Regions from separate parts of the Kocuria sp. LHG3120 genome, predicted to be linked through region 1. Evidence: predicted binding sites of a transcription regulator. Region 1 holds the regulator's gene; each other region holds the start of a gene.
What was found. The regulator HrcA, encoded in region 1, represses chaperone genes, less so after heat shock. The targets are predictions, from matches to a motif close to TTNGCACTCGNNNNNNNCGAGTGCNAA.
Positions count from the first base shown of each region.

Region 2: groES (co-chaperone GroES) is a predicted target of HrcA. The motif match lies at 1,182-1,208, and genes of this name have one in related genera.
Region 3: groL (chaperonin GroEL) is a predicted target of HrcA. The motif match lies at 866-892, and genes of this name have one in related genera.

Region 1 covers NZ_JAFCWG010000002.1:387,904-397,288, forward strand. Annotated here, with positions in the region: gene ACP7CD_RS05790 (PhoH family protein) at 1-1,072, opposite strand, end outside; gene ACP7CD_RS05795 (GerMN domain-containing protein) at 1,362-2,288, shown strand; gene ACP7CD_RS05800 (16S rRNA (uracil(1498)-N(3))-methyltransferase) at 2,308-3,084, opposite strand; gene dnaJ (molecular chaperone DnaJ) at 3,081-4,232, opposite strand; gene hrcA (heat-inducible transcriptional repressor HrcA) at 4,305-5,312, opposite strand; gene ACP7CD_RS05815 (DUF3097 domain-containing protein) at 5,487-6,350, shown strand; gene ACP7CD_RS05820 (DUF4870 domain-containing protein) at 6,506-6,970, shown strand; gene hemW (radical SAM family heme chaperone HemW) at 7,065-8,309, opposite strand; gene lepA (translation elongation factor 4) at 8,309-9,385, opposite strand, start outside.
Region 2 covers NZ_JAFCWG010000001.1:573,832-584,748, reverse strand. Annotated here, with positions in the region: gene ACP7CD_RS02700 (siderophore ABC transporter substrate-binding protein) at 1-942, opposite strand, end outside; gene groES (co-chaperone GroES) at 1,374-1,670, shown strand; gene groL (chaperonin GroEL) at 1,829-3,436, shown strand; gene ACP7CD_RS02685 (acyltransferase family protein) at 3,609-5,678, shown strand; gene ACP7CD_RS02680 (acyltransferase family protein) at 5,675-7,777, shown strand; gene ACP7CD_RS02675 (acyltransferase family protein) at 7,981-10,080, shown strand; gene guaB (IMP dehydrogenase) at 10,123-10,917, shown strand, end outside.
Region 3 covers NZ_JAFCWG010000006.1:46,545-57,461, forward strand. Annotated here, with positions in the region: gene ACP7CD_RS12665 (hypothetical protein) at 1-108, shown strand, start outside; gene ACP7CD_RS12670 (GNAT family N-acetyltransferase) at 213-812, shown strand; gene groL (chaperonin GroEL) at 1,063-2,694, shown strand; gene ACP7CD_RS12680 (MgtC/SapB family protein) at 2,845-3,552, shown strand; gene ACP7CD_RS12685 (RNase H family protein) at 3,613-4,635, shown strand; gene ACP7CD_RS12690 (sensor histidine kinase) at 4,645-6,111, opposite strand; gene ACP7CD_RS12695 (response regulator transcription factor) at 6,124-6,846, opposite strand; gene ACP7CD_RS12700 (DNA repair helicase XPB) at 6,883-8,559, opposite strand; gene ACP7CD_RS12705 (helicase-associated domain-containing protein) at 8,547-10,673, opposite strand; gene ACP7CD_RS12710 (hypothetical protein) at 10,677-10,917, opposite strand, start outside.

The DNA of each region.
Region 1 (9,385 bases):
CGTCCGCGTCCGGGGCCGCCGGCGCGGCGTCGCGGGCGGCACGGGCGTCGTCCTTGCGCCGGCGCCGTTCGTTGCGGTGCCGGTTGGTCGTGTCGAAGGCGTCGTAGGCGCTGACGATCCGGCCCACCAGCTCGTGGCGCACCACGTCCTCCGCGGTCATCTCCGTGAACGCGACGTCCGGGACGCCGCTGAGCACGTGCTGGACCTGGCGCAGCCCCGAGGACGCGCTGCCCGGCAGGTCCACCTGGGTGACGTCCCCGGTGACGACCATCTTGGAGCCGAAGCCGAGCCGGGTGAGGAACATCTTCATCTGCTCGGGCGTGGTGTTCTGCGCCTCGTCGAGGATGATGAACGCGTCGTTGAGGGTGCGGCCGCGCATGTAGGCGAGGGGGGCGACCTCGATGGTGCCCGCCTCCAGGAGGCGGGGGATCGAGTCCGGGTCCATCATGTCGTGCAGCGCGTCGTAGAGCGGGCGCAGGTACGGGTCGATCTTCTCGCTGAGCGTCCCGGGCAGGAAGCCCAGCCGCTCCCCCGCCTCCACGGCGGGGCGCGTGAGGATGATCCGGGAGACCTCCTTGGCCTGCAGCGCCTGGACGGCCTTCGCCATGGCCAGGTAGGTCTTGCCGGTGCCGGCGGGACCGATGCCGAAGACCACGGTGTGCTCGTCGATGGCGTCCACGTAGGTCTTCTGGTGCAGCGTCTTGGGGCGGATCTTGCGGCCGCGGCTGGAGAGGATGTTCTGCGTCAGGGCGCCGCTGGGGCGGGCGGTGAGGTCCCTGCCGATCAGCTCGAGCAGCTGGGTGATGACCTGCGGGGTGACCGCGGTCTCGCGGCCGGCCAGGACCTTCAGCTCGTCGAAGAGGGTGGCGACGATCCGCACGGGCCCGCTGGGGCCCTCGATGCCGAGCTCGAGACCGCGCGGGCTGGTCGTGAGGCCGGGGAACGCCGTCTCCACCTGGCGCAGGGTGTCGTCCCCGGAGCCGAGGCACCGGACCATCGTCTCGCGGTCGGGGAAGGTGATGACGGTGCGGGCCGTCAGGGGGTGCGTGGTGCCGGGCAGCGTCTCAGTCATGGGTCCGGCCGCGCGGGCCGTGCTCTCGCTCTCTCGTGGGTCGCCGTGGTAGGGACGGCGGACGGGACTCGTCCTCTCCCCAGGGTACCGCGCGGCTCCGGCACCGGAGGTCGCCGGCCGCACATTGCGATTTGGTATCGGTCACGCCCGCCGGGGCTCCTCGGCTGGGGGCGTCCACGGGCCCTGTGCTGGAATGGTCCGGTCCTCCGGCAGGGGGACGGGTGCGGCCTCCCCCGGTGCCGGCACCGCCCCCCACCCGATCCCGGAAAGCCGAGGTGCGCGTCCCCCCATGGCCACTGCCCGTTCCCGGCCCCGGTCCGCCCGCGGCCGGCTCCCCGTGCTCGCCCTGTCCGCCGCGGGCGTCCTGGTCCTCGGCGCGTGCGGCACCGGCCCGGAGACCGCCCTCGAGGGAACGGTCAGCGCGTCGGGCGCCGCGCCGGCCGCGTCCACCACGGCGAGCACCGCGGACGGCCGGGTGGCCACCACGAAGCTGCCCGTCTACTGGGTGGGCCGTGCGGACGGCGAGGAGCGGCTGTTCCGCGAGTTCCGGGACGCCTCCGAGGCGGCCGCGGCCGTGGACCCCATCGCGGCGGCGGCGGCGCTGATGACCGGGGCGACCCCGGAGGACCCGGACTACCGGACGCTGTGGTCCCCGGTGGACCGGGTGGGCGCCTCGACGTCCCCGGGCGGGACCATCACCGTGGACCTGCCGTCCGAGGCCTTCCGCCCGGACCTGGACGACCGCGAGGTCCGGCTGGCCCTCCAGCAGCTCGCGCACACCGTGACCGCCACGGCGGCCACGGCGGGTCTGCTGCCGGAGGGCTCCGCGGCCGAGGTCGTGGTGCTCGTGGACGGCCGGCCCGACGAGGAGGTCTTCGGCTCCGTGCGCCTCGACGGCCCCCTCCGCCCCGACGAGGCGCTGGAGGCCCCGCTGTGGCTCGACGAGCCCCGGCAGGACGAACGGTCCGAGGGGACCCTCACCCTCTCGGGACGGGCGCTGGACGAGGTGCGGGACTGCCGGTGGACCGTGGCCGGACCGGACGGGGAGCGCGTCTCGAGCGGCGCGGCGGACGAGGTCCCGCGGGGCGACGGGACCGCCGGGTTCCGGGCCGAGCTCGAGCTGGAGCCGGGCCCCTACGTGGTGACGGTCGTCGGCCGGGACGCCGAGGGCGGGACCGTGCGCGACGACAAGGACGTGGAGGTCGTCCCCGGCTGAACCGGCCGCCCGGGACTCATCAGGTCCCGGACGCCCAGCGGCCGAGCGCGGCGCTGAGCACCGCCAGCGCGGCCGGTCCCGCCGTGGAGCTGCGCAGCACCTCCGGGCCGAGCCGGACCGCGAGGGCCCCCACCCCGGCCAGGACCTCGCGCTCCGCCGGCGCGACGCCCCCCTCGGGCCCCACCACCAGGACGATCCGCTCGGCCCCCGCCCACGGGGCGCCGGCGGCGCCGGCCAGGTCGGCGAGGGAGTCGTGCGCCTCCTCGTGCAGGACGAGGCCGCGGGTCCCCGGCTCCCCGAGCAGGCGGGCGAGCTCGCGGGTGGTGGACAGGGGCAGCACCTCGGGCCAGGCGGCCCGCCGCGACTGCTTGGCGGCCGCCGCGACGGTGTGCACCCACTTCTCGTGGCTCTTGGCGGCGCGCTCCTTCTTCCACCGCACGATCGAGCGGTCGGCCTGCCAGGGCACCACGGCGTCGACGCCCAGCTCGGTGGCCGTCTCCACGGCCAGCAGGTCCCGGTCGCCCTTCGCGAGGGCCTGGGCGAGGACCAGCCGGGGCGTGCGGGCGGGCTCGGTGGTCACCGAGACCACGCCGACCTCCATGCTGTCCCGGTCCCCCGCGCGCAGCTCCCCGGTGGCCCGGGTCCCCGCGCCGTCGACGAGCTCGAGCCGCTCACCGGGCGCGAGCCGGCGCACGGTGACGGCGTGCCGGGCCTCCGGGCCGGTGACAGTGAGCGCCGCCCCGGGGCCGAGACCGGCGAGCCGGCCCGGCTCGACCTTGAAGACCGGCAGGCTCACAGGTCGGAGAACCGGTCCTTGAGCCGGGAGAAGAAGCCGCCGGAGCCGGCCGGGGAGTTCAGGGTGGTGCCGGTGGACTGGTCCTCGCCGCGCAGCCGGGACAGCTGCTCGAGCAGCTCGCGCTGCTCGTCGTCGAGCGCCGTGGGGGTCTCGACCTCGAGGTGGACGAACAGCTCGCCCCGGCCGCCGCCGCGCAGCCGGGTGGCCCCGAGCTCGTGCAGGGTGACGGTGTGGCCGGTCTGCGTGCCGGGGGCGACGGGCACCTCGCGCTCGCCGTCGAAGGTCTCGAGGGTCACGGTGGTGCCGAGGGCCGCGGAGGTCATGGGCACCCGGACGCGGGCGTGCAGGTCGTCGCCCTGGCGCTCGAACGTGGGGTCGGGATCGACCTTGAGCTCGACGTAGAGGTCGCCGTTCGGCCCGCCGGCTGTGCCGGCCTCGCCCTGCCCCGAGAGGCGGATCCGGTTGCCGGTCGAGACGCCGGCGGGGATCTTGACGGTCAGCGGGCGGCGGTCGCGCACGCGGCCCTCGCCGTAGCACTCGTGGCACGGGTGCTTGATGACGGTGCCGAAGCCCTGGCAGGTGGAGCACGGCGCCGCCGTGACCACGGTGCCGAGGATCGACTGGACCTGGCGCTGCACCTGGCCGGATCCGTGGCAGACGTCGCAGGTCTCGGGCTGGGTGCCCGCCTGGCAGCAGGTGCCGTCGCAGGTGGGGCAGACCACGGCGGTGTCCACGGTGATCTTCTTCTCCGTGCCGAAGACCGCGTCCCGGAGGGTGACCCGGACGTTGATCAGGGCGTCCTGGCCCTGGCGGGTGCGGGACGCGGGTCCGCGCCGGCCGGAGCCGGCGCCGCCGGCGCCCTGGAAGAAGGTGTCGAAGATGTCGGCGAAGCCGAACCCCGTGCCGGGGAAGCCCCCGCCGAAGCCGGTGTCGGTGCCGTTCTCGTTGCCGGTCGCGTCGTAGACGCGCCGCTTCTCGGGGTCGGAGAGGACGTCGTTGGCGTGGGAGAGGCGCTTGAAGTCCTCGGCGGCCTCCGGGCCGGGGTTGACGTCGGGGTGCAGCCGGCGGGCCTTCTTGCGGTAGGCCTTCTTGATCTCTTCCTGGCTGGCGTCCCGGGACACGCCCAGGGTCTCGTAGTGATCGCTCACCGTGGTCCGTTCTGTCGAGAGGTCTGTGGTGGGTTTCGCTGGTGGGCCCCGGGGGACGGGGCCCGCGGGGGCTCAGCCCCCGAGGATACGGGAGAGGTAGCGGGCGACGGCGCGCACGGCGGCCATCGTGGACGGGTAGTCCATGCGCATGGGGCCCACGACCCCCACCTTGGACTGCGGCCCGTAGCCGGTGGCGACGACGGCGGCCTCGGACAGGGGGCCCTCGGCGTTCTCCGTGCCGATCCGCACGGCCACCCCGCGGGCGTCCTGCTCCATCTCGGAGAGCAGCCGGAGCATCACCACCTGCTCCTCGAGGGCCTCGAGGACCGGGCCGATGCTCAGGTGGAAGTCCCCGGTGGAGCGGGCGAGGTTGGCGGTGCCGGCCATGACCATGCGGTGCTCGGCCCCGCCCGCCGCGAGGGCGCCGACGGCCTCCGCCACGGCGGCGGCGGCCGGCTGCAGCGGCGGGGCCGTGCTCGCGGTCATCACGGCGAGGGCGTCCGGCACCGCGGTCAGGCAGCGCCCGACCGCGGCGGCCAGCACCCGGGCGCGCAGCTCGAGCAGCTGGGACTCCTCGAGCGGCGCCCGCAGCACGGCGACGCGCTGCGCCACCCGGCCGTTGGTCGGGATGAGCACCACCAGCACCCGGCCGGCGCCGAGGTCCACGACCTCGACGTGGCGCACGGTGACCCCGGAGGCGTGCGGGTACTGCACGACCGCGACCTGCTGGGTGAGCTGCGCGAGCAGCCGCACGGTGCGCTCCATGACGTCGTCGATGTCCGCGGCGTCGTCCAGCAGCCGCTGGATGGCCCGCCGTTCCGGACCCGAGAGCGGCTTGACGGCCGCGATCTGGTCGACGAACGTGCGGTAGCCCTTGTCCGTGGGGATCCGGCCCGAACTCGTGTGGGGGGCCGTGATCAGGCCCTCCTCCTCGAGCGCGGCCATGTCGTTGCGCACGGTGGCCGAGGAGACGCCGAGCCGGTGCCGGTCCACGAGGGCCTTGGAGCCGACCGGCTCGCGGAAGTGCACGTAGTCCTCCACGATGGCCTGCAGGATCTGCAGTCGTCTCGGATGGTTCACGTCGCTCCTCCCCGGTTCGTCCACGCCCCCGAAGATGCCCTGGCACTCGGGTGGCCACAGTGCCAACGGCGTCCAGTGTAGCCCCCGTGTCCGACGGCCGGTCGCCCCCGCGGTTTGGTACGCTTCCGGCTGATCCGCGCCGGACGCGCGGCACCGCGACCCGGGAGGACGACCATGAGCCACCACGGCTGGGGGCCGCGCAGCCTCGACGACGACGCCCTCGCCCGCCGCCGGCCGGTCTCCGCGGAGGTCCCGGTCGCCCCGGGGATGATCCTGGAGGACGTCGCGACCGGCTGGGTCGGCGCGGTCGTGTCCCTGGAGACCATCGGTGGGATGCGCGTGCTGGGACTCGAGGACCGGAGGGGGCGGGTCAAGGCGTTCCCCCTGGGACCGGGGTTCCTGCTCGAGGGCGAGCCCGTGGTCGTCGTCGAGCCCCGCCGGGCCCCCGCGGCGCGCAAGCCCTCCCGCACACGCTCGGGCTCCGTGGCCGTCGAAGGGCTGCGCGCTAGCACCGCCAAGGCCTCCCGGGTGTGGGTCGAGGGCTACCACGACGCCGAACTGGTGGCCAAGGTGTGGGGCCACGACCTGGCGGTCGAGGGCATCGTCGTGGAGCCGCTGCACGGCATCGACGACCTGCCCGCCGCCGTGCGGGAGTTCGGGCCGGGCCCCGGGCGGCGGCTCGGCATCCTCGTCGACCACCTCGTGGCCGGCTCCAAGGAGTCGAGGATCGCCGCGGAGACCATGCGCCTGCCCGGCGCAGCGGGCAACGTCCTGGTGCTGGGCCACCCGTACGTCGACATCTGGCAGGCGGTCAGGCCGCGCACCCTCGGCATCGACGCCTGGCCCGTGGTCCCGCGGGGCACGGACTGGAAGACCGGCACCGCCGCCGCCCTCGGGTGGCCGCACCGCACCCCCGGCGACCTCGGCCGGGCCTGGCAGCACATCCTGTCCCGCGTGGACAGCTACGCCGACCTCGAGCCGTCCCTGCTGGGCCGGGTCGAGGAGCTCATCGACTTCCTCACCGCCCCCGGGGCCTGACCCGGCGCCCCGCGTGCACGGGCAACGCCCAGCAGATCGTCACAAAGGCACACGTGCGCGGGGCCGATCCTCCGCCCTCCGGGCCGGTCGGTAGGATGGTCGTGTCCCACCCACCGTCCGCGGCCCCGCCGCGGTCCCACCGCCGAAGGACATCCGTGCCCGTGCAGACCGACCCCCGACCGAGCCGCGACGACGCCGGGGCCCCGTTCGAGGGCCTCTCCCCCGTGGCCCAGCCGCTGACCGTCACCGAGGACCACCAGTGGGCGACCCTGGCGCACTTCGGCGGCGTCATCGGCTTCCTCCCCTCGTTCCTCGTCCACCGCGTCTTCCGCGGGCGCGGCCCGTTCACGGAGCAGGAGTCGATGGAGGCCATGAACTTCACCCTGCTGCCGACCCTCGTGGTGGTCACCGGGATCCTGTTCGCCCCGGTGCCGTTCATCGGCTGGTTCTTCGCGCTCGCCGCCGCCGCCGCGTGGCTGCTGCTCGCCGTCGGCTCCCTGATCGGCGGGGTCCGGGTCAACCGCGGCGAACCGCACCTCTACCGCTTCAACACCCGGCTCTACGACCGGCTCGTCGAGCGCCTCCGCGAGCGGTCCCGGGGGCGCGCCGCGCGCGGCTGATCCCGGTCCGCGCCGGGGACGTCCCTGACGGACGCATCCGTTCCCGACGGGTGCGTCCGTTCCTCGTGCGGGCGCCCCGGCCGGGGTGCCCCCGTCAGGCGAGCAGCCGCCGCACCACGGCGTCGCCGAGGAGCCGGCCCCGCAGGGTCAGCACCAGCGAGCCGCGCAGCGCCGCCGCGGGCTCCACCAGCCCGTCGGCGATCAGCCCGGCCACCGCGGTCCGCCCGCCGCCGGCCAGGGCGGTCGTGGGCAGGCCGTCGCGGATCCTGGCCTCCAGCATCACCCGCTCGAGGTGGCGGGTGTCCGCGTCGAGGATCTCGCGCCCGGCCGCCGGCGACTGCCCGGCGCGCACCCGGTTCGTGTAGGGCACGGGGTGCTTGAGGTTCCACCAGCGCGTCCCGCCCACGTGCGAGTGCGCCCCGGGCCCGATCCCCCACCAGTCCTGGTTGCGCCAGTAGGCGAGGTTGTGCCGGCTGCGGTGGGCACCGGCGTCCGCGCCCTCGGCGGGCCGGGCCCAGTTGCTCACCTCGTACCACTCGAAGCCGGCCTCGGCGAGGACCCGGTCCGCGAGCTCGTACTTGTCGGCCTGGTCGTCCTCGTCGATCGGCGGGACCTCCCCGCGCCGCATCCGCGCCGCGAGCTTCGTGCCGTCCTCGATGATCAGCGAGTACGCGGAGACGTGGTCGGGCTCGTAGCCCACCGCCGTGCGCACCGAGTGCTCCCAGTCGGCCAGGGACTCCCCCGGGGTGCCGTAGATGAGGTCCACGCTGACGCCCAGGCCGGCCTCGCGCGCCCACCGCACGGCCCGCGGCACGTTGTCGGGGTCGTGCGTGCGGTCCAGGACGGCGAGCACGTGCGGGACGGCCGACTGCATCCCGAAGGACACCCGGGTCACCCCCGCCGCCGCGAGCACCGCGAGGGACTCGGGCGTCACGGAGTCCGGATTGGCCTCGGTGGTCACCTCCGCGCCCGCCGCGAGCCCGAAGCTCTCCGCGGCCTGCGCCAGGACCGCGGCGAGGTCCTCGGCGGGCAGCAGCGTGGGGGTGCCGCCGCCGAAGAACACGCTGTGCAGCGGGCGGGGGGCCACCCCGGAGTCCTCCAGCACCCGGCGCGCCCAGCGGACCTCCGCCGCGGCGTCCCCGGCGTAGGCGTCCTGGGACACCCCCGCCCCGAGCTCCACGGCCGTGTAGGTGTTGAAGTCGCAGTAGCCGCACCGGACCGCGCAGAACGGCACGTGCACGTAGAGGCTGAGCGTGCGGTCGGCGGAGCCCACCGCGGCGGAGGGCGGCAGCAGTCCGTCGAGCGGGCCCGGCAGGCCCTCCGGCTGGGCGGGGGCCACTACTTCTTCTTGTCCTTCGCCCCGGACTCGTCGGAGGACAGCGCCGCGACGAACGCCTCCTGGGGGACCTCCACCCGGCCGACCATCTTCATCCGCTTCTTGCCCTCCTTCTGCTTCTCGAGCAGCTTGCGCTTGCGCGAGATGTCGCCGCCGTAGCACTTGGAGAGCACGTCCTTGCGGATCGCCCGGATGTTCTCGCGGGCGATCACCCGGGAGCCGATGGCCGCCTGGATGGGCACCTCGAACTGCTGGCGCGGGATGAGCTCGCGCAGCTTGCCGGTCATCATCACCCCGTAGGCGTACGCCTTGTCCCGGTGGGTGATCGCGCTGAAGGCGTCCACCGGCTCGCCCTGCAGGAGGATGTCGACCTTCACGAGGTCCGCGGCCTCCTCGCCCTCGGCCTTCCAGTCCAGGGACGCGTAGCCCTTGGTGCGGGACTTGAGCTGGTCGAAGAAGTCGAAGACGATCTCGGCCAGGGGCAGCCGGTAGCGCAGCTCCACCCGGTCCTCGGAGAGGTAGTCCATGCCCTTGAGCTGACCGCGCTTGGACTGGCACAGCTCCATGATCGCGCCGATGAACTCGGACGGGGCCAGCACCGTCGCGGCCACCATGGGCTCGCGGATCTCGGCGATCTTGCCCTCGGGGAACTCGGAGGGGTTCGTGACCGCGCGCTCGGAGCGGTCCTCGAGGGTGACGTTGTAGCTCACGGAGGGCGCCGTGGAGATCAGGTCCAGGTTGAACTCGCGCTCGAGGCGCTCCCGGACGATCTCGAGGTGGAGCAGGCCCAGGAACCCGCACCGGAAGCCGAAGCCAAGGGCCGCGGAGTTCTCGGGCTCGTAGACCAGGGCGGCGTCGTTGAGCTGGAGCTTGTCCAGGGCGTCGCGCAGGACCGGGTAGTCGGAGCCGTCGATGGGGAACAGCCCCGAGAAGACCATCGGCTTGGGGTCCTCGTAGCCGCCCAGGTTCTCGGCCGCCGGCCGCTGGTGGTTGGTCACGGTGTCCCCCACCCGGGACTGGCGCACGTCCTTGACCCCGGTGATGAGGTAGCCCACCTCGCCCACGCCGAGCCCCTCCGT
Region 2 (10,917 bases), on a different contig from region 1:
CTGGATGCCCTCGTTGGTGTAGGTGTCCCGGGGCATGTAGACGACCTGGCCCTCCTGCACCGCGGTGACGTTCTGCAGGGCCGCGGCGTTCTCGATGACCTCCTGCGCCGGGGTGTACTCCGGGTCCTCGGCGGAGATCGCGGCGTCGCGGTCCAGCACGAGGATCCAGTCGGGGTTCGAGTCGGCGATCGCCTCCACGGAGATGTCGTCGCCCTGGTGGTCGTCGCTGGCGCCCTCGACCTCGAGGGCCGGTGCGAAGTCGAAGATCTCGAACAGCGGGCCCAGGGTGCGTCCGTTGCCCGGGGCGATGAAGCCGATCTCGCCGCCGGAGACGGTGACGGCCATGACCGTGTCGCCGGGCCGGTAGCCGTCGACGACGCGCTGCATCGCCGCGTCGAAGTCGCCGTTGATCTGCTCGGCCTCGTCCTCGCGGTCGAAGACCTGGCCCAGGACGGAGGTCTGCCGCTTCAGCTCCTCGTCGAAGGGCTCGTCCTCCCGCGGGTCGAGCTCGACGATGGTGGCCTCCGGCACCAGGTCGGCGAAGTCCTCGCGGTAGTCGGCGAAGCGCTGGCCGTTGACGATGAGGTCGGGGTCCGCGGCGACGACGGCCTCGAGGTCGGGCTCGCGGTGGTTGCCGAGGTCGACGACGGACTCGTCGTCGGCGTAGGCGATGGTGTCCGGCATGAGGGCGCGCGGGGCCGCCGCCAGTTCGACGCCCCACTCGGCGAGCGTCTCGAAGGTGCGGTTGTCGGTGGCGACGACGGACGCCGGCGGGGCCTCGACCGTCTGCGTGCCGTAGTTGTCCTCGACCTCGACCGTGGCGGCGGAGGGGGCGGACGACTCCGCGGAGGCGGCCTCGTCGCCCTGGGCCGTGCCGCAGGCGGTGAGGGCGAGGACACCGGCGACGGCCAGGAGGGCAGCCGGGTGCTGGGTGCGGTTCATGGTCTTCCTTCGTGCAGAGGGCGCCGGCGTGCTCCGGGGTGGAGGACGCCGGCAGGATCCGATGGGCGCGACGGACCTGCGCACGGATGTGCGGGGACGTCGAGGAGGGCACCGCTGCTCGGCCGAGGTAAGGGTTGCCTTACCGCTCAACCTAGAGGGTCGGGCGGGCGTGAGGCAAATCATTGGCGAACACAGGCGTGCCCTAATTCCCGCCGGACGTTCCCGCGGGGGTCGGCGCGCTGGCACTCGCCTTGACCGACTGCCAGCCCGCTCCTACAGTTGGCCTTGGCACTCTCCGGGTGAGGGTGCTAAGGGCCAGGCGATCGACCGGCACCGCGACGACGGTCGGTGCGCCGATCGGCCCGAAGCTCGACGGCGGGCTCCGCCCGCGGTCGCCCACCGTTTTCCACCCCTACAGACAAGGAGAGATCGTGTCGGTCTCCATCAAGCCTCTCGAGGATCGCATCGTCGTCCAGCCGCTCGCCGCTGAGCAGACCACCGCGTCCGGTCTCGTCATCCCGGACACCGCCAAGGAGAAGCCCCAGGAGGGCAAGGTCCTGGCGGTCGGCCCCGGTCGTGTCGACGACTCCGGCAACCGCATCCCGGTCGACGTCCAGGAGGGCGACGTCGTGATCTTCTCGAAGTACGGCGGCACCGAGGTCAAGTACAACGGCGAGGAGTACCTGGTCCTCCCGGCCCGCGACGTGCTCGCCGTCGTCGTCAAGTAGACCGGGCCGCACCGACCCGGCGCAGACCGCGCAGTCCTGACGAAGGGTGCCCGCCGCACGCCCCGCTGTTCCGGCGGGCCCGCGGCGGGCACCCTTCGCCGATCCAGACCCCGAAACCCGCTGGCGACCCCAGCCACCCCAGAAGGAGCTCTTCGCCCATGGCCAAGCAGCTGGCGTTCGACGACGCCGCCCGCAAGTCCCTCGAGAACGGCGTCAACAAGCTCGCCGACACCGTCAAGGTCACCCTCGGCCCGCGCGGGCGCAACGTGGTGCTCGACAAGAAGTGGGGCGCCCCCACGATCACCAACGACGGCGTGACCATCGCCCGCGAGGTCGAGCTCGACGACCCGTACGAGAACCTCGGTGCCCAGCTCGCCAAGGAGGTGGCGACCAAGACCAACGACGTCGCCGGCGACGGCACCACCACCGCCACCGTGCTCGCCCAGGCGCTCGTCAAGGAGGGCCTGCGCAACGTGGCCGCCGGCGCCGACCCGCTGAGCCTCAAGCGCGGCATCGAGAAGGCCGTCGAGGCCGTCTCCGAGCGCCTGCTCGAGAACGCCCGCCCGGTGGAGGGCACCAACGTCGCCCACGTGGCGACCATCTCCGCGCAGGACCCGGCGATCGGCGAGCTCATCGCCCGGGCCTTCGAGACCGTCGGCAAGGACGGCGTCATCACGATCGAGGACGGCTCGAGCACCGAGGTGGAGCTCGACGTCACCGAGGGCATGCAGTTCGACAAGGGCTACCTGTCCCCGTCCTTCGTGACCGACGCCGAGCGCCAGGAAGCGGTCATGGAGAACTCCCTGGTGCTGCTGTACCAGGGCAAGATCTCCTCGGTGCCCGAGCTCATGCCCGTGCTGGAGAAGGTCCTCCAGGCCAAGAAGCCGCTGACCATCATCGCGGAGGACGTCGAGGGCGAGGCCCTGTCCACCCTCGTGGTCAACCGGCTGCGCGGCACCCTCGACGTCGTGGCCCTCAAGGCCCCCGGCTTCGGCGACCGCCGCAAGGCGATCATGCAGGACCTCGCCGTCCTCACCGGCGGCCAGCTCATCACCAGCGAGCTGGGCATCAGCCTCGACCAGGTCACCCTGGAGCAGCTGGGCACCGCCCGGCGCGTCACGGTCACCAAGAACACCACCACCCTGGTCGACGGCGGGGGCACCCCGGCCGAGATCCAGGACCGGGTCGCCACGATCCGCGCCGAGGTGGAGCGCACCGACTCCGAGTGGGACCGCGAGAAGCTCCAGGAGCGGCTCGCCCGCCTGGCCGGCGGGGTCTCCGTGATCAAGGTCGGCGCCGCCACCGAGGTCGAGGCCAAGGAGCGCAAGCACCGCATCGAGGACGCCGTCTCCGCGACCCGCGCGGCCCTCGAGGAGGGCATCGTCGCCGGCGGCGGCACCGCCCTCGTGCAGGCCGCGAAGGTCCTCGACGAGTCCGACCTCGGGCTCACCGGGGACGCCGCGACCGCGCTCGGCATCGTCCGCCGCGCGCTGCGGCAGCCGCTGTACTGGATCGCCCAGAACGCCGGTCAGGACGGGGCCGTGGTCGCCTCCCGCGTCGCCGAGCTCGAGGCCGGGCACGGCTACGACGCCGCCACCGGCGAGTACGTCGAGATGGTCGGCGCGGGCATCATCGACCCCGTCAAGGTCACCCGCTCGGCGCTGCAGAACGCCGCGTCCATCGCGGCGCTCGTGCTGACCACTGAGACGCTCGTGACGGACAAGCCCGCCGAGGACGAGGGGCACGGCCACGGCCACCAGCACTGACGGCCGGCACTGACGGCCGGCGCCGAGCCGGCTCGCCCCGCGGACCCGTCCCACCACCGGTGGGGCGGGTCCGCGTCCGTTCCGGGGTCCGCGCCGGGTCCTCCGGTAGAGTGCGGGGGTCCGTCCGACCACTGCCGCGCCCCCGGCGGCACGGTGTTCCCAGGAGATGCCCATGACGACCCTCGGTGCGCAGAGCACTCCCGCCGGCGTCGAGCCGGACACGGCCCGGCGGGTGGCCCGGTACGCCGGGTTCCGTCCGGAGGTGCAGGGGCTGCGCTTCGTCGCCGTGCTGCTCGTGGTGGTCTACCACGTGTTCCTGGACCGGGTGTCCGGGGGAGTGGACATCTTCCTGCTGATCTCGGCGTTCTTCCTGACCCTGTCCTTCGTGCGCAAGCTCGAGGCGGGGAGGCCGCTGGCGCTGGGGCGGTACTGGCTGCACGTGTTCAAGCGGCTGCTGCCGCTGGCTGTGCTCACGATCCTGGGCACCCTGGTGCTGGCGTGGTGGTTCTTCCCGGAGGCGCGGATCGACCGGGTCCGCACGGAGGCGCTGGCCTCGGTGTTCTACGTGGAGAACTGGGCGCTGGCGCTGGCCGAGGTGGACTACTACGCCGCCGACGACTCCACGGCCTCCCCGTTCCAGCACTTCTGGTCCCTGTCGGTGCAGGGGCAGGTGTTCCTGCTGTGGCCGCTGGTGTTCGGGGCGGCGTGGCTCGTGTGCCGGGGCGGGCGCCGGCGGCCGGTGCCGGTGCTGGCGGTGATCTTCGGGCTGGTCTTCGCGGTCTCCCTCGCCTGGTCGGTGCACACGACCGCCACGGACCAAGGGTTCGCCTACTTCGACACCCGGGCCAGGCTGTGGGAGTTCGCCCTCGGATCCCTGCTGGCCCTCGCGGTGCCGTACCTGAAGCCGCCGCGGTCGGTGCGGGTGGTGCTGGGCTGGGCCGGGATGCTCAGCATGGTCTCGGTCGGGGTGCTGATCGACGTGCAGGGGGCCTTCCCCGGCTGGATCGCCCTGTGGCCGCTGCTCTCGGCCGCGGCGATCATCGTGGCCGGGCACTCCGGCTCGCCCTTCGGCCTGGACCGCTTGCTGGCCTCGCGGCCGCTGGTGCGGCTGGGGGACGCCTCCTACGCGCTCTACCTCATCCACTGGCCGCTGCTGATCACCTACCTGGTGCTGCGGGACCGGCCCGTGGCCGGGCCGCGGTCGGGGGTCGCGATCATCCTGGTCTCCCTGCTGCTGGCGGTGGCCGCCACCAAGCTCGTGGAGCGCCCGTTCCAGCGGTGGGCGTGGCCGGAGCGGGACAAGCGGCGGCTGGCCGTGTCGGTGGCGGTGAGCCTGGCGCTCGTGGCGGTGCCGGTGCTGGCGTGGCAGCAGGCCGACGCACGGCGGGAGGCCGCGCTGGCGGAGGACGCCGCCCGCAACAACCCCGGGGCGGCGGTGCTGGACCCGGGCTTCGAGTTCCGGGGCGACCCGGACGCCCCCGCCCTGCCCCTGGCCTCCGCGCTGGGCGACGAGTGGGTCGGTCTGCCCGAGCCCTGCTCCGGGGCGTTCGCCCCCGAGCAGGAGGTCCTCGAGCAGTACTGCCGCCAGACCCCGGCCCTGCCGGACCCCGAGCGGACGATCGCGGTGGTCGGCAACTCCCACATGGAGCAGTTCATGGGCGCGGTGATCCCCCTCGCTGAGGAGCGCAACTGGCAGCTCGTCGCCGTGCTGCAGCCGGGCTGCGCCTTCGCGGTGCGCCCGGAGGGGGACGCGTGCCACGAGGGGAACGCCGCGGCGATCGAGTACGTGGAGCGGCTCGCCCCGGACGCGGTCATGACGACCTCGACCTACGCCGCCCGGATGGACGGTCCCGCCGAGGCCATGGTCGGGGGGTTCCCGGAGCTGGTCGACCGCCTCACGGGCCAGGGCATCGACGTCGTCGGCTTCCGGGACAATCCCCGGTTCGACTTCAACCCCTACGAGTGCGCCGTGCGCCACGGCCAGGACGCCGACCGGTGCCGCGTGCCCGTCGAGCAGGTCCTGGCGCCCGTCAACCCGGCCGACGCCCTCCGGGACCGGAACGGCTTCTCCTCGCTCGACCTCACCGATCTCATCTGCCCGGAGGGGCTGTGCCGTCCCGTGGTGGGCAACGTGCACGTCTTCTTCGACCCGCACCACCTCACTTGGACCTACGCGCGGACGATGGCGCCGGCCCTCGAGACCCGGCTCCCCGGCACGCTCCTCCAGGGGGTGCCCTCGTGAGCACGGTGCAGGCCGGCGTCCCGCGCCCGGACCCGGGGGTCACCTCCCCGGGCGGCCCCGGCGGCGTCGAGCCGGACACGGTCCGGCGGGTGGCCCGGTACTCCGGGTTCCGCCCCGAGGTGCAGGGGCTGCGGTTCGTCGCGGTGCTGCTCGTGGTGGTCTACCACGTGTTCCTCGGGCGGGTCTCCGGGGGCGTGGACGTGTTCCTGCTGATCTCCGCCTTCTTCCTGACCCTGTCCTTCGTGCGCAAGCTCGAGGCCGGCCGGCCCCTGGCCCTGGGACGGTACTGGTTGCACGTGTTCAAGCGGCTGCTGCCGCTGGCGGTGCTCACCATCCTCGGCACCCTCGTCCTGGTGGCCGCCGTCTACCCCGGCTCCGACGCCGGGCAGTGGCGCACCGAGGCGCTGGCCTCGGTGCTCTACGCGGAGAACTGGGCGCTCGCGCTGAGCTCCGTCGACTACTACGCCGCCGACCACTCCACCGCCTCGCCGTTCCAGCACTTCTGGTCCCTGTCGGTCCAGGGGCAGGTGTTCCTGATCTGGCCTCTGATCTTCGCCGCCGCCTGGCTGCTCACGCGGCGGGGGAGCCTCCGGCCGGTCCCCGTCCTGGTCGCGATGTTCGGCACCGTGTTCCTGGCCTCCCTGGCGTGGTCCGTGCACAGCACCGCCGTTCAGCAGGAGTTCGCCTACTTCGACACCCGCACCCGGCTGTGGGAGTTCGCCCTCGGGTCGCTGCTCGCCCTCGCCCTGCCCTACCTGAAGCTGCCGCGGACCGCGCGCGTGGCCCTGGGCTGGGCCGGGCTGCTCAGCATGGTCTCCGTGGGGGTGCTGGTCGACGTGCAGGGGGCGTTCCCCGGGTGGATCGCGCTGTGGCCGCTGCTCTCGGCCGCGGCGATCATCGTGGCCGGCCGCTCCGGGTCCCCGTTCGGACTGGACCGGATCCTCGCCTCGCGGCCCCTGGTGCGGCTGGGGGACTCGGCCTATGCGCTGTACCTGATCCACTGGCCGCTGCTGGTCACCTACCTCGTGCTGCGGGACCGGCCCATGGCCGGGCCGCGGTCGGGGGCGGTGATCATCGTCGTCTCCCTGGTGCTCGCCGTGCTGGCCACCCGGCTGGTCGAGGACCGGTTCAAGAAGTGGGCCTGGCCCGAGCAGAACAAGCGGCGCCTCGCCGGGGTCGTGGTGCTCTGTCTCGTCCTGGTCGCCGCCCCCGTGCTCGCTTGGCAGCACGTCGAGGACCGGCGTGCCGACCGGATCCAGGCCGAGGCCGTCCGGAACAACCCCGGGGCCGCCGTCCTCGAGCCCGGCTTCGAGTTCCGGGGCGACCCGGACGCCCCGACCCTGCCCCTGCTCTCCGACGAGAGCAAGAGGTGGGCTTCCCTGGGGGGGCCGTGTACCGAGCCCCTCGGGCTCGCCCAGGTCAACGAGCGATGGTGCCACGAGACTGTGACCCAGGAGAATCCGTCGGCGACCCTGCTGCTCATCGGCAACAGCCACGTCCAGCACTGGGCCCCGGCGGTGCGCTCGCTCGCCGAGCAACGTGGATGGCGGGTCGTCTCCTACATCCGGCCCGCGTGCTTCTACTCCACGGTGGAGGAACAGATGCGTCCCGATGACTGCGCTCCGTGGCTCGAGGACACGGACACGGTGCTCGACGCGGTGGACCCGGATCTTGTCATGGTGCAGGGCACGCTCGCCACCACCACGGGGGAGCAGCTCCCGGCGGGGATGGAGACGCGCATGCGCGCACTGGACACCCGCGGCGTTCCCGTCGTCGCGGTCCGCGACACCCCCCGTTTCGACTACGCTCCTGCCCGGTGCGCAGTCGAGTCCGGCCTCGCCGACCCCGGGTGCGCCGATCAGCATCCGATGCTGGGTACGGTCAGCCCTGTGCAGGCCCTGGCCGACGAGCTCGCGCTGGTGTCGACGGTGGACATGACGGACCTCGTGTGCCCGGACGGTGCCTGTCTGCCCGTGGTCGGGAACGTCTACGTGTACTGGGACGACAACCACCTCACCGTTCCCTACGTGGAGAGTCTCTCTGCGCGGTTCGCCGATCGCTTCCGCGAGGCCCTCGCCGGCGACGGCCTCCGCCCCTGACGGACACCCGGCGGTGGCGCCGGAACCTGGAGCATGCGACGCCCTGCGCTGTGCTGTCAGGCGGCGACTGCGCCCCGCGGTGCGTCCCGGCGCGGTGCCGGGCGTGCGATAAGTTGGCAGCAGACGCCCCGCCCCCCGCTTCTCCCCCCCCCCCCCCCGGCGCCCTCCCGCGGCCGCGCCGACGTAGTCCCTGGAGGTACCTCGTGGCCACCGTGCACTCCATCGCACCGCACCCGTCCACCGGGACCTCCGACAGCGGAACTGTGGCGCAGCGGCGGGGAGGACGGTACTCGGGCTTCCGGCCCGAGGTGCAGGGCCTGCGCGCGGTGGCGGTGCTGCTAGTGGTGGTCTACCACGTGTTCCTCGGGCGGGTGTCCGGTGGCGTGGACGTGTTCCTGCTGATCTCGGCGTTCTTCCTCACCCTCTCCTTCGTGCGCAAGCTCGAGGCCGGGCGGCCCCTGGCGATCGGGCGGTACTGGCTGCACGTGTTCAAGCGGCTTCTGCCCCTGGCGGTGCTCACGATCCTGGGCACCCTGGTGCTGGTGGAGCTGTTCTACCCCGGCTACGACGCCGGGCAGTGGCGCGCCGAGGCGCTGGCCTCGGTGTTCTACGCGGAGAACTGGGCGCTGGCGCTCAACGCGGTGGACTACTACGCCGCCGACCACTCGACCGCCTCGCCGTTCCAGCACTTCTGGTCCCTGTCGGTCCAGGGGCAGGTGTTCCTGCTGTGGCCGCTGATCTTCGCCGCCGCCTGGCTGATCTCCCGGCGGACCCGGTGGAGCCCCGTGCCGGTGCTGGCGGTCGTCTTCGGCGTGGTCTTCGCGGCCTCCCTGGCGTGGTCGGTGCACAGCACGGCCGTCCAGCAGGAGTTCGCCTACTTCGACACCCGCACCCGGCTGTGGGAGTTCGCCCTCGGGTCCCTGCTGGCCCTCGCGGTGCCCTGGCTGCGGCCCGGCCGCAGGGTGCGCGTGGTCCTGGGCTGGGCCGGGCTGGTGAGCATGGTCTCGGTGGGGGTGCTGGTCGACGTGCAGGGGGCGTTCCCCGGGTGGATCGCCCTGTGGCCGCTGCTCTCGGCCGCGGCGATCATCGTGGCCGGGCAGTCCGGGTCGCGCTTCGGGCTGGACCGGATCCTGGCCTCGGCGCCGCTGGTGCGGCTGGGGGACTCCGCCTACGCGCTGTACCTGATCCACTGGCCCGTGCTGATCACCTATCTCGTGCTGCGGGACCGGCCGATGGCCGGTCCGTGGTCGGGGGCGGCCATCGTGCTGGTGTGCCTGGTGCTCGCGGTGCTGGCCACCCGGCTGGTCGAGGACCCGCTCAAGCGCTGGGCCTGGCCCGAGCGGTCCCGGCTGCGGCTGGCGGCGGTGATCGTGGTGTGCCTGGCCGCGGTCGCGGTCCCGGTGACCGCGGCCCGGGTGGCCGAGGAGCGGCGGGCGGTGGAGATCGCGGCGTCGGCCGACCGCAACAACCCCGGGGCGGCGGCGCTGCTGCCGGGCTTCCGGTACGAGGGCGACCCGGACGCCGAGACCGTCCCCGTGATCACCGGGGAGCCGTACGCCAAGCCGCCGCTCGGCGAGCCCTGCCCGCCCGGCACAGAGGTCGGCGAGCGCTTCCGGCAGTGGTGCTTCGAGACCGTCCCGAACCCCGAGCCCGCCGCCACGATGCTGGTGATCGGCAACAGCCACATGCACCAGTGGATCCCGGCCGTCGAGCTCCTGGCCGAGCGCAACGACTGGCGCGTGGTCACCTACATCCGCGGCAACTGCCTGTACGCCCTGCCCGAGGAGCAGGTGGCCGACCCCGAGCAGTGCACGCGCTGGCTCGAGGGCACCGACCCCGTGGTGGAGGCCGTCGACCCGGACCTGGTGCTGGTGCAGGGCACCCGCAGCACGGACGATGACCGGGAGCTGTTCACCCCCGGGATGGAGCAGCGCATCCGCGGGCTGGCGGAGCGCGGCATCCAGGTCCTCGGCCTGCGCGACAACGCCCGGTTCGACTTCGTCCCCGCGCGCTGCGCCGCGGACCACGGGGCCGACGCCCCCGAGTGCGCCGCCTCCCACGTGATCCTGGGCCCGGACAGCCCGCTGGCCCCGGTGGCCGAGCTGCCGCAGGTCACGATGGTGGACATGGGGGACCTCATCTGCCCGGACGGCACCTGCGTCCCGGTCGTCGGCAACGTGTTCACGTACTGGGACAACAACCACCTCACCGTCGAGTACGTGCGGAGCCTGGCGCCCCTCTTCGCGGAGCGCGTCGAGGAGGCCCTGCGCGCGGACGGGGCAGGGTTCCCCGCCGGGTCGTGAGAGCGGCCACAGCCGTCCGCCGGCCGGGACCCGGCCCGTAGAATGATCGCGACTCCCTCGAAGCTGAAAGGCCCCACCGTGTCGGATACCGCCGTCCCCACCGCCCTGTCCGAGGACCCGTTCGGGTTCACCGGGCTGACCTACGACGACGTGCTGCTGCTGCCCGGCAACACGGACGTCATCCCGTCCGAGGCGTCGACGCGCACCCGCCTGTCCCGGCGAATCGACCTGGAGGTGCCGCTGCTGTCCGCCGCCATGGACACCGTCACCGAGTCCTCGATGGCGATCGCGATGGCCCGCCAGGGCGGCATCGGCGTGATCCACCGCAACCTCTCGATCCAGGACCAGGCCGAGCACGTGGACCGGGTGAAGCGCAGCGAGTCCGGGATGATCACCGACCCCGTCACCATCTCCCCGGAGGCGACCCTCGAGGAGCTGGACCGGCTCTGCGGCTACTACCGGGTCTCCGGGCTGCCCGTCGTGGACGCCGAGCAGAAGCTGCTGGGGATCATCACCAACCGCGACACCCGGTACCTGCCGGAGAGCGAGTTCCCGCGGCGCCGGGTGCACGAGATCATGACGCCCATGCCGCTGATCACCGGCAAGGTCGGGATGGCGAAGGACGACGCGCACCGGCTCCTGGCGACCAACAAGATCGAGAAGCTGCCGCTCGTCGACGACGCCGGCCGGCTCACCGGCCTGATCACGATCAAGGACTTCACCAAGGCCGAGCAGTACCCCCACGCCACCAAGGACGACGAGGGCCGGCTGCGCGTCGGCGCCGCCGTCGGCTTCTTCGGCGACGGCTTCGAACGGGCCATGACCCTCGTCGAGGCC
Region 3 (10,917 bases), on a different contig from region 1:
GCCATCGTCCTGGCCGGGGTGCTGACCCTCGGCGTCGGGGTGTTCTCGTTCCTCAACGCCCCGGGCGAGGCCGCCCCGGCGCCGGGCGCCACGTCCACGGGGTCCTGAGCCGGCCCGGTCCTCGAGGCGTCCCCGTCGGCCCCGGACCCCGACCGTTCCGACGCCGTTCGCCACGACGTCGTCCACCCCCGACGCCACCGGAAGGAACCACCGTGCAGATCGAAGGAAGCCGAGTCCGCGTCCGCGACTGGACCGAGGAGGACCTCGTCGACTACGAGGCGTGGATCACGCCGCCCGCCGGCGGCGGCGAGCACGAGTGGCAGCGCACGGACGGCCCGTTCTACCCGAACTTCACCGCCGAGGGCGCCCAGCGCTGGCTCGGCACCCTCCGGGAGCACGTGACGGCCGGGGACTGGCCGGACCCGCGCGAGACGATGGTGATCGCCGACGCCGCCGACGACCGGTTCATCGGGCAGGTGTCCTGGTACTGGTCGGAGAAGCCCACCGAGGACCCCGGTGACGGCACGCACCTGCTGCCGCTGCGCTCCCTGGGCATCACCGTGTACTCCCCGGAGCACTGGAGCGGCGGCTACGGCACCGAGGCGATGCGCCTGTGGATCGACTACCTCTTCGCCCACTCCGACTCCCACCGCCTCGACCTGGAGACGTGGAGCGGCAACGCGGGGATGTGCCGCGTGGCGGTGAAGCTGGGCTTCACCGAAGAGGCCAGGATCCGCCGGGCCCGCAGGGTCGGCGGCGAGTACTACGACCGGATGGTCTACGGCGTCCTGCGCGAGGAGTGGCAGGGCTGAGCGGAATCGGCTCAGGGGTTTGCACTCTCCGGGGACGAGTGCCAAGATTGCGATTAGCACTCAGTCGTGTGGACTGCTAATGGCTCGGTCCCCGGCCCGACCCGGGCAGCCACCGGCACAGGAGTGACACCTCAACCACCACGGTGAGGTGCCGCACGGCGTCGGGAAGAGTCCGCCGTCGTGCGCGCCGTCCGTCGCGGGCACCGTGGAGGTCGACCGTTTGTCTACCGTCCAGGAGGGACGAAGTCACATGGCAAAGATGATTGCTTTCGACGAAGAGGCACGCCGCGGACTCGAGCGGGGCCTGAACACCCTGGCCGACGCCGTCAAGGTCACCCTCGGCCCGCGCGGCCGCAACGTGGTCCTCGAGAAGGCCTGGGGCGCCCCCACGATCACGAACGACGGCGTGTCCATCGCCAAGGAGATCGAGCTCGACGAGCCGTTCGAGAAGATCGGCGCCGAGCTCGTCAAGGAGGTCGCCAAGAAGACCGACGACATCGCCGGCGACGGCACCACCACCGCCACCGTGCTCGCCCAGGCGCTCGTCAAGGAGGGCCTGCGCAACGTGGCCGCCGGCGCCGACCCGCTGAGCCTCAAGCGCGGCATCGAGAAGGCCGTCGCCGCGGTCACCGAGGAGCTGCTGGCCTCCGCCAAGGAGGTCGAGACCGAGGAGCAGATCGCCGCCACGGCGTCGATCTCCGCCGGCGACCCCGAGATCGGCCGCCTCATCGCCCAGGCGATGGAGAAGGTCGGCAAGGAGGGCGTGATCACGGTCGAGGAGTCCAACACCTTCGGGCTGGACCTCGAGCTGACCGAGGGCATGCGCTTCGACAAGGGCTACCTCTCGGGCTACTTCGTCACCGACGCCGACCGCCAGGAGGCCGTCCTCGAGGATCCCTACATCCTCGTGGTCAACTCCAAGATCTCCGCGGTCAAGGACCTGGTCCCCGTGCTCGAGAAGGTCATGCAGGCCGGCAAGCCGCTGCTGATCATCGCCGAGGACGTCGAGGGCGAGGCCCTGGCGCTGCTGGTGCTCAACAAGATGCGCGGCTCCATCAAGTCCGTGGCCGTCAAGGCCCCCGGCTTCGGCGACCGCCGCAAGGCGCAGCTGGCCGACATCGCCATCCTCACCGGTGGCCAGGTCATCACCGAGGAGGTCGGGCTCTCCCTCGAGACCGCCACCGTGGACCTGCTGGGCCAGGCCCGCAAGGTCGTCGTGACGAAGGACGAGACCACCATCGTCGACGGCGCCGGCACCGCCGAGGAGATCGAGGGCCGCGTGGCCCAGATCCGCGCCGAGATCAACAACTCGGACTCGGACTACGACCGCGAGAAGCTGCAGGAGCGCCTGGCCAAGCTGGCCGGCGGCGTGGCCGTCCTCAAGGCCGGTGCCGCCACCGAGGTCGAGCTCAAGGAGCGCAAGCACCGCATCGAGGACGCCGTGCGCAACGCCAAGGCCGCCGTGGAGGAGGGCATCGTCGCCGGCGGCGGCGTGGCCCTGATCCAGGCCGGCCAGAAGGCGTTCGACAAGCTGCAGCTCACGGGCGACGAGGCCACCGGCGCGAACATCGTGAAGGTCGCCATCGACGCCCCGCTGAAGCAGATCGCGATCAACTCCGGCCTCGAGGCCGGCGTGGTCGTGGACAAGGTCCGCGGTCTGGCCCAGGGCCACGGCCTCAACGCCGCCACCGGCGAGTACGAGGACCTGATGGCCGCCGGCATCAACGACCCGGTCAAGGTGACCCGGTCCGCGCTGCAGAACGCGGCGTCCATCGCCGGGCTGTTCCTCACCACCGAGGCCGTCGTCGCCGACAAGCCGGAGCCCGCGGGCGCCGGCGCCGGTGCCGACGACGGCATGGGCGGCATGGGCGGCATGATGTGATCGACGGCTGACCCGTCGAGCGTGCCCAGCACGCATCCGGCACGGGCCGGGCACCTCGCGGAGGTGCCCGGCCCGTCGTCGTCCCGCACCTGGTGCCGCAGGGCCGGAAGTGGTGTTCAATCGTGAGCACCAGCTGCCGGAGGAGGTGCCGTGGACGTCGTCGTGTGGGACGCGGTCCCCGTCCAGGTCTCGCTCGTGCTGATCGCCTTCGGGCTCACCTCGCTGGTGGGCCTCGAACGGCGGCTGCGGCGCAAGAGCGCCGGACTGCGCACGCACGCCCTGGTCGGCACCGGGTCGGCGGTGTTCACCCTCGTGTCCGCCTACGGCTTCGGTGTCCTGCCCGGCATCGACGCCGGTCCCGACCCCTCCCGCGTGGCGGCCCAGATCATCACGGGCATCGGCTTCCTGGGCGCGGGCGTGATCTTCACGAACCGGGACGTGGTGCACGGCCTGACGACGGCTGCGAGCATCTGGCTCTCCGCGGCCATCGGGATGGCCTGCGGGGCCGGGCTCGTGCCGCTCGCCGTCGTCGCCACGGGCCTGCACTTCGTCTCCGCGATCCTGCTGACCCCGCTCTCCCGCCGCCTGCCCGGGATGGTGGCCCCGCAGGGACTCCGGCTGCGCTACGAGGACGGGCACGGCGTGCTGCGGGAGGTCCTGACGGTGGTCGACGAGCTGCAGCTGAGCGCCTCCGTGGTCTCGAGCCGGACGGTCGAGGGGTCCGAGGGCACCGAGGTGGAGCTGCTCCTGCGGCTCGAGGGCAAGACGGACCTGCGCACGGCGGCCGTGCAGGTGTCGAGGGTCGCCGGGGTGCGCGACGTCGCCCAGCAGCAGCTCGAGCAGGAGCCCGGCGACTGAGCCGGTGGTGCACGCGGCCCGTGGCGCACGGCGTCCGGGCGCCGTGAAAAGATGAGTGCCATGACGATCACTGCTGCCGCCGACGGCTCCGCGCTGGGCAATCCCGGTCCCGCGGGATGGGCCTGGTACATCGACGACAACACCTGGCGGGCCGGCGGATGGCCGCACGGCACCAACAACATGGGCGAGCTCAAGGCCGTCCTGGACCTGCTCGAGGCCACGGCACACCGCCCCGACGAGCCCCTGCGGGTGCTGTGCGACAGCCAGTACGTCATTAACTCGATCACGAAGTGGATGCCCGGCTGGAAGAAGAAGGGCTGGAAGAAGAGGGACGGCAAGCCCGTCCTCAACGTGGAGCTCATGAAGGCCCTGGACGCCGCGATGGCGGGCCGCGACGTGCGCTTCGAGTGGGTCAAGGGCCACGCCGGCCACGAGCTCAACGAGGCCGCCGACATCCGTGCCCGGGCCGTGGCCACCGCGTTCCAGACCGGTCGCCCCGCGCCCGAGGGACCCGGGTTCGACGGCGCCGCCCGGCACCCGGACGGAGCGGGCACCCGGACCCCGGCCCGGGAGCTGCTGGACGCCCCGGAGCCGGTGGACGCCGCGCCGCTGGTGGAGGCCCCAGGGCCGGGGGAGGACACGGATCCCGGCGCGTTCGAGGACCGGCACGACCCCGATCTGCTGAGCGAGCTGCTCGCCCACGAGGAGGAGCTCGCCCGCGGCCGCACGGCGGGGGAGACCGTCCAGGAACTCGAGCGGGACCTGCTCCGCCCGGAGGTCAGGGCGGACCCGGGCCGGCTGGGCCAGCTGCTGCACGAGGCCTTCGCCGAGGTCGGTGCCTCGGGGTCGTGGCGCTCCCGGGCGGACGTCCTCGACCGGCTGCCCCGCGAACCCGGGCTCGGCGCGGTGGACGTGCACGTGCTGGAGGCCACCGAGCTCGGCCCCGCGGCCGTGCACCTTGTCTACCGGCTCACGGCGGGGGACCGCACGAGCCTGCGCAGCTCCCTGTGGGTCCGGGAGGACTCCCGCAACGAGCTGGGGCCCTGGCAGCTGCGCTTCCACCAGGGCACCTACGAGTCCTGACGGGCCCGCTCACACCTCCGGGGCGTCGTCGGCGGGCTCGATGCCCGGCACGCGCACGGTCATCGTCGCCCCGCCGCCGGGGGTCTCGGTGAGCCGCACCGTGCCGTCGTGCTGCTGGACGATCGCGGCCACGATGGACAGCCCCAGCCCCGTCCCGCCGGTCTCGCGCGTGCGGGAGGAGTCGGCCCGGTAGAAGCGCTCGAAGACGCGCTCCGCGTCCTCGCCCTGGATGCCCGGGCCGTGGTCGCGCACCTGCAGGACGGCGTTGAAGGAGTCGTCGACCGAGCGCTCCACGCCCACCGCGATCTCGATCGGCGTGCCCTCCGGGGTGTAGCGCAGGGCGTTGGTCACGAGGTTCGCCACGACCTGGCGCAGCCGGAACTCGTCGCCGTGCACCCATGCCGAGACCGGGCCCCCGCCCCCCAGGCCGCCCACCTCGATCCGCCGGTCGGGGGCGGAGGCGCGGGCGTCCCCGGCCGCGTCGAACGCGAGGTGGAGCAGGTCCACGTCGACGTTCTCCGCGGGCCGCCGCTCGTCGAGGCGCGCGAGCATCAGCAGGTCCTCCACGAGCTGCGTCATCCGCTTCGCCTCCGACTCGATCCGGGACATCGCCCCGGCCACGTCCTCGGGCTCCTGCAGGGCGCCGTGCCGGTAGAGCTCCGAGTAGCCCCGGATGGTCACCAGGGGCGTGCGCAGCTCGTGGGAGGCGTCGGCCACGAACCGCCGGAGCTTGGTCTCGGACCGGGTGCGGGCGTCGAAGGCGTCCTCGATGTGGCCGAGCATCGCGTTGAGCGACGCCGAGAGCTGGCCGATCTCGGTCTGCCGGTTGTAGCCCTCCATGCGCTGGGAGAGGTCGCCCTCGGCGATCCGGGCGGCGGTCTGCTCCACCCGGTGCAGGGGCGCGAACGCCCGGGTGACCAGGATCCAGCCGACCGCCATGGCCGCGAACAGGGTCGCCACTCCGAAGCTCAGCGTCAGGAGGGTCACCGCGCTGAGCATCGCGTTCATGTCGTCGAGCGGCTCGGCGACCGCCACCACGAGGTTCAGCCGTTCCGTCTCGGCCGCGACCACCCGCCACCGGCGGTCCGGGGCGTCCACGGAGCCCACGGTCGTCGGCTCGAAGGGGTTCTCCCGCACGTGCTCGAGGTCGACCTGCGACAGGTCCGGCCGCCGCTCGAGCACGCCCTCGGGGGTGTGCACCGCCTCGGCGAGGGTCTCGCCGTCGGCGTCGAGCAGGAACCCGGCGTGCGGCACCTGGACGCCCTGCGCCCCGCCCATGTCGGCGACCAGCACCGTGGAGACCGGCCGGACGGAGTCCCGCAGCCCGCGGTCGATGTCGTTCAGGAGCGAGGTGCGCAGCACCGAGATCGCCACGAAGCTCGTCACCAGGATGGACAGCGCCAGGAGCAGTCCCGTGAGCACCATGAGCTGCGAGCGCAGCGATGCCGAGCGCCACCGGGAGGACAGGGTGTGCATCCCGGGACCGGGTCAGTGGTTCTTGTGCTGGGAGCGCAGGAGGTAGCCGACGCCGCGCTTGGTGTGGATCAGCGGGGGCAGCTCGGGGTCGTTGTCGATCTTGCGGCGCAGGTAGGAGATGTAGGACTCCACGATCGAGGCGTCCCCGTTGAAGTCGTACTCCCACACGTGGTCGAGGATCTGCGCCTTGGACAGCACCCGGTTCGGGTTGAGCATGAGGTAGCGCAGCAGCTTGAACTCGGTGGGGGACAGGTCGACCTCCCGCTCGCCCCGGAACACCTCGTGCGCGTCGTCGTCGAGGACCAGGTCGTCCACGCGCAGCCGGGAGTCGTCCTCCTCGGCGGGCTGCGTGCGGCGCAGGACCGCGCGGATGCGGGCGACGACCTCGTCGAGGCTGAAGGGCTTGGTGACGTAGTCGTCGCCGCCCACGGTCAGACCGGTGACCTTGTCCTCGGTCTCGTCCTTCGCCGTGAGGAAGAGGATGGGGAAGTGCTGCCCGGACGCGCGCAGCTTGCGGGTCACGGTGAAGCCGTCCATGTCCGGGAGCATGACGTCGAGCACCGCGAGGTCCGGGTTCTCGGACTCCGCCTTGGCCAGGGCGTCACGGCCGTTGGCGGCGGTGACCACCTCGAAGCCGGCGAAGCGCAGGGACGTGGCCAGCAGCTCGAGGATGTTGGGCTCGTCGTCGACGACGAGCAGTTTCGCTTCGGGGTTGTCGTTCTTCACGCCGCCCATTTTCTCGGAACACCCTGAATGCCGCCTGAACGGCGCTCACCGGTCCTCGGGGAGTTCGCCGGGGGCCTCGACGGCGGCGGCGTCGACGATCCGGTAGGCGTAGCCCTGCTCCGCGAGGAAGCGGCGGCGCCGGGCCGCGTAGTCGGCGTCCACGGTGTCGCGGGCCACCACGGTGTAGAAGGTCGCCGGGCGGCCGTCGTGCTTGGGCCGCAGCAGCCGGCCCAGGCGTTGCGCCTCCTCCTGGCGGGAGCCGAAGGCCCCCGAGACCTGCACCGCGACCGAGGCCTCCGGCAGGTCCACCGAGAAGTTCGCGACCTTGGAGACCACGAGCACCGGCAGCTCCCCGGCCCGGAACGCGGCGAAGAGCTTCTCCCGCCGGGCCGTGCCGGTGCTGCCGTTGAGCACCGGGGCGGCCAGCAGCGCGCCCAGCTCGTCGAGCTGGTCCAGGAACTGCCCGATCACGAGCACCGGCTCCCCGCGGTGGCGGGCCACGAGCCGGGCCACGACGTCGAGCTTGTGCGCGGAGGACGAGGCGAGGCGGTGCCGGTCGGCGTCCTCCGCGGAGGCGTAGGCCATCCGGTCCGCGAGGGGCAGCTCCACCCGGACCTCGACGCAGTCGGCGGGGGCGATGTGGCCCTGGGCCTCGATCTCCCGCCACGGCGCGTCGTAGCGCTTCGGGCCGATGAGGGAGAACACCTCGCCCTCGCGGTGGTCCTCGCGCACCAGGGTGGCCGTCAGGCCCAGTCGGCGCCGCGCCTGCAGCTCGGCGGTCATCCGGAACACGGGGGCGGGCAGCAGGTGCACCTCGTCGTAGACGATCAGCCCCCAGTCGTGCCCGTCGAGCAGCTCCAGGTGCGGGTGGATCCCGCCGCGGCGCGCCGTCAGCACCTGGTAGGTGGCGATCGTCACCGGGCGGACCTCCTTGACGGCCCCGGAGTACTCGCCGATCTCGTCCTCCGTCAGGGTGGTCCGGCGCAGCAGCTCGGCCTTCCACTGCCGCGCCGAGACCGTGCTCGTGACCAGGACGAGCGTCGTCGTCGAGCTCGCGGCCATCACCCCGGCGCCCACCAGTGTCTTGCCGGCGCCGCACGGCAGGACGACGACGCCGCTGCCGCCCGCCCAGAAGTTCTCCACCGCGTGGCGCTGGTAGGGGCGCAGGGCCCAGGCCTCGCCCGTCACGGGGTCCGTCTCCGTCAGGGCGACGGGGTGGGGCGTGCCGTCCACGTAGCCGGCCCGGTCCTCCGCCGGCCACCCCACGGTGAGCAGCAGCTGCTTGAGTTGGCCGCGGGCGCTCGCGTGCACCACCGTGGTGGAGCCGTCGATGCGGGGACCGAGCAGCGGGGCGATCTTCCGGTGCCGGGCGATCTCCTCCAGGACGGGGGCGTCGTGGCAGCGCAGCACGAGCCCGTGCACCGCGTCCTGCTCGAGCACCAGGCGGCCGTAGCGGGACATCGTCTCGTCGATGTCCAGGAGCAGGGCGTGGGGGACCGGGAAGCGGGAGCGGGTGAGGAGGACGTCGAGCACCTGCTCGGCGTCCAGCCCGGCGGCCCGGGCGTTCCACAGGCCCAGCGGGGTGATGCGGTAGGTGTGCACGTGCTCCGGGGCGCGCTCGAGCTCCGCGAAGGCCGCGAGCTCCCGCCGGGCGTCGTCGGCGTCCTCGTGGTCGAGCTCGAGCAGCACGGTCCGGTCGCTCTGGACGATCAGGGGTCCCATGTGGCGGCTCCTCCGCTGTCGGTCGGGTCGTCGGTCAGGTCCTCGGCCGGGTCGTCCGGCGGGCGCCGCGCGCGGTCCCGGCCGGTGAGCCGGTCCACCAGGTCCTCGATCTCCTCCGCGGAGCGGACGGGCAGGCGCGGGGCGGGCACCTCGAGCAGCAGGGTCGGGTCCGCGGCGGGGACCTGCGGCGCGGGCTCCGCGGGGGCGACGTCGAGGGCCGGCTCCGTGCCGGTGGCCCGGACGGCCGCCGCGAGCTCCCGGAGCCCGCCCTCCCGGCCGGCGGGTCCCCGGCGCCGGCCGGGGGCCTCCTCCCCGGCGTCGACCACGAGCACGCCGGGGGCGGGCCGCCGCAGCCGCCGCCCCGCGAGGTCCGGGGAGCCGGCGAGCGCCTCCAGCAGCTCCTCCTCGCCGGTGAGCACCCAGTCCGCCCGGGTGATCCGGATCCGCCCGTGCCCCCGGCCGGCCTCCTCGACCAGGTAGGCCAGGGCCTGGGGCACCGGGCCCCTGCCGTGCTCCTCGAGCCAGGCCAGGATCGAGGGCGGGGTCCAGCCGGCGTCGAGCGCCCGGTGCAGGGAGCGCTCGCTGAAGCGGTGCCGCGGGACGGGCCCGTGGCCCTCCGGCTCCGCGAGCCGGTCGAGGGCGCGCGCCACGTCCGGGGCGAGGTGGCCCGTGGCCGTCGCCGTGAGGTCGCTCTGCAGCAGCACCGTCCGCGAGGGCGCGGGCAGCCACCCGGCCACGGAGCGGACGGCGTCCTCGGGCCGGTCCTCCGCGAGCGCCCGGCCGGGCTCGGTGAGGGCGTCGGCGCCCACCAGGCCGAGCTCGGCGGCCTCCGTCAGCATCCCCGGGCCCCACCGGTCCAGGGCGCGGGCCAGCCGCGGGCGCCGCCAGCGGGCGAGCGCCAGCACGTCCTCGGGGCCGTGGCCCCCCGGCGCCCGCTCGGCGAGCTCGGCGTGGGCGGCGAGCAGCGCCCGGCGCACCACCGGGGCCTCCGGGGCGTGCGTGCCGCGGGTGAGGACGCCGACGACCGTGCCGTCCGCGAGGGGCAGGCCCACCGCGGAGGGGACGACGTCGGAGGCCAGCCACGACCGGACCATGTGCCGCCACTGGCCGGCGCGCTCGGCGTCCTCGAAGGGCGCCGGCGCGGGGCGCCAGGCCGAGGTGTCCGGGTCCAGCCGCACGAGCCCGGCCAGTTCGCCCAGACCGAGGAGCCGGACGAGCTCGGGGTGCTCGATCCCGAGGGCGGAGCGCAGCCGGCGCAGCTCGCGCACGCCGATCCCGCCCGCCCGCAGGGTGGTCAGCGGGCGGGCCCGCAGCTCGGCGCGCAGGGCCGCGGTCCGGCGCAGCAGCTGCTCGACCGCCGCCGCGGCGGCGTTGTCCCGCAGCCGGTCGGGCACCCGGAGGGCCGGCCCGACCGGCGGCTCCGGGGAGGTCGCGGCCCACGGGTCGGGCCCGCGCAGGAGCAGCCCGACCTCCCTCGGGAGCTCCACGTGGCGGGAGTCCACGGGGAGGAGGACGCCGTGGGCCAGGAGCCAGTCGACGGGCCGGGTACCGGCGTCGACGGCCGGGTCGACACGGCGCAGGGCGTCCGGCAGAGCGCCCACGGGACGGGAGCGGAACCGCTCGAGGACCTCCCGCGCGGGGGCGGACCACTGCGCGAGGTCCTCGGCGGTGCGCGGCAGGGCCGCGGCCCCCGCCGCGTCCGGGGCCCCGCCGCGCAGCCGGGCGGCGAGGGCGGCGAGCACCGGCCGCGGACGGCCCAGGCCCGCCGGATAGCGGCCGAGGGCCTCCGCCAGGCCGGGCACGAGCCGGAGCGCGTCGTCGTCCCGGTGGACCAGGCCCAGACGGTGCAGCCGGTCCCAGGGCGGGCCGGCCAGCAGCCGCGCGGCGGGATCCTCCGGCGGGCCCAGCAGCACGGCGCGCTCGACGGCGTCCAGCTCGGGCCGGGAGAGGGCGTCGAGGGCCCGGCGCAGCCCCGCCCGGGACAGCAGGGCCTCGGCGAGGTCCTCGAGGAACTCCGTGCCCGGGCGCGCGGCGTCGGGCCGGGCGGCGAGCAGCTCGCCCAGCTCGGCGGGGGAGCGGGACGCGAGATCCCGGAGCAGCCCGTCCGGGAGCACGGATCAGGCCCGGCGGCGGCGCAGCAGGGAGCGCACGAGGACCGCGCAGAACAGCAGGAAGGCCACCGGGAACGCGAACCACGGCACCACCGTGAGCCCGTCCCAGGGGTCCGCCCCGACGGCCGTGAGCACGAGCAGCAGGGCGAGGCACACGGCGCACACCAGGCCGAGCACGACCGCGGAGACGCCGAGGACGTCGATCCCGGGGCGTCGGGCGGTGCGGTGCGCGGGCGCGCGGTCGTCG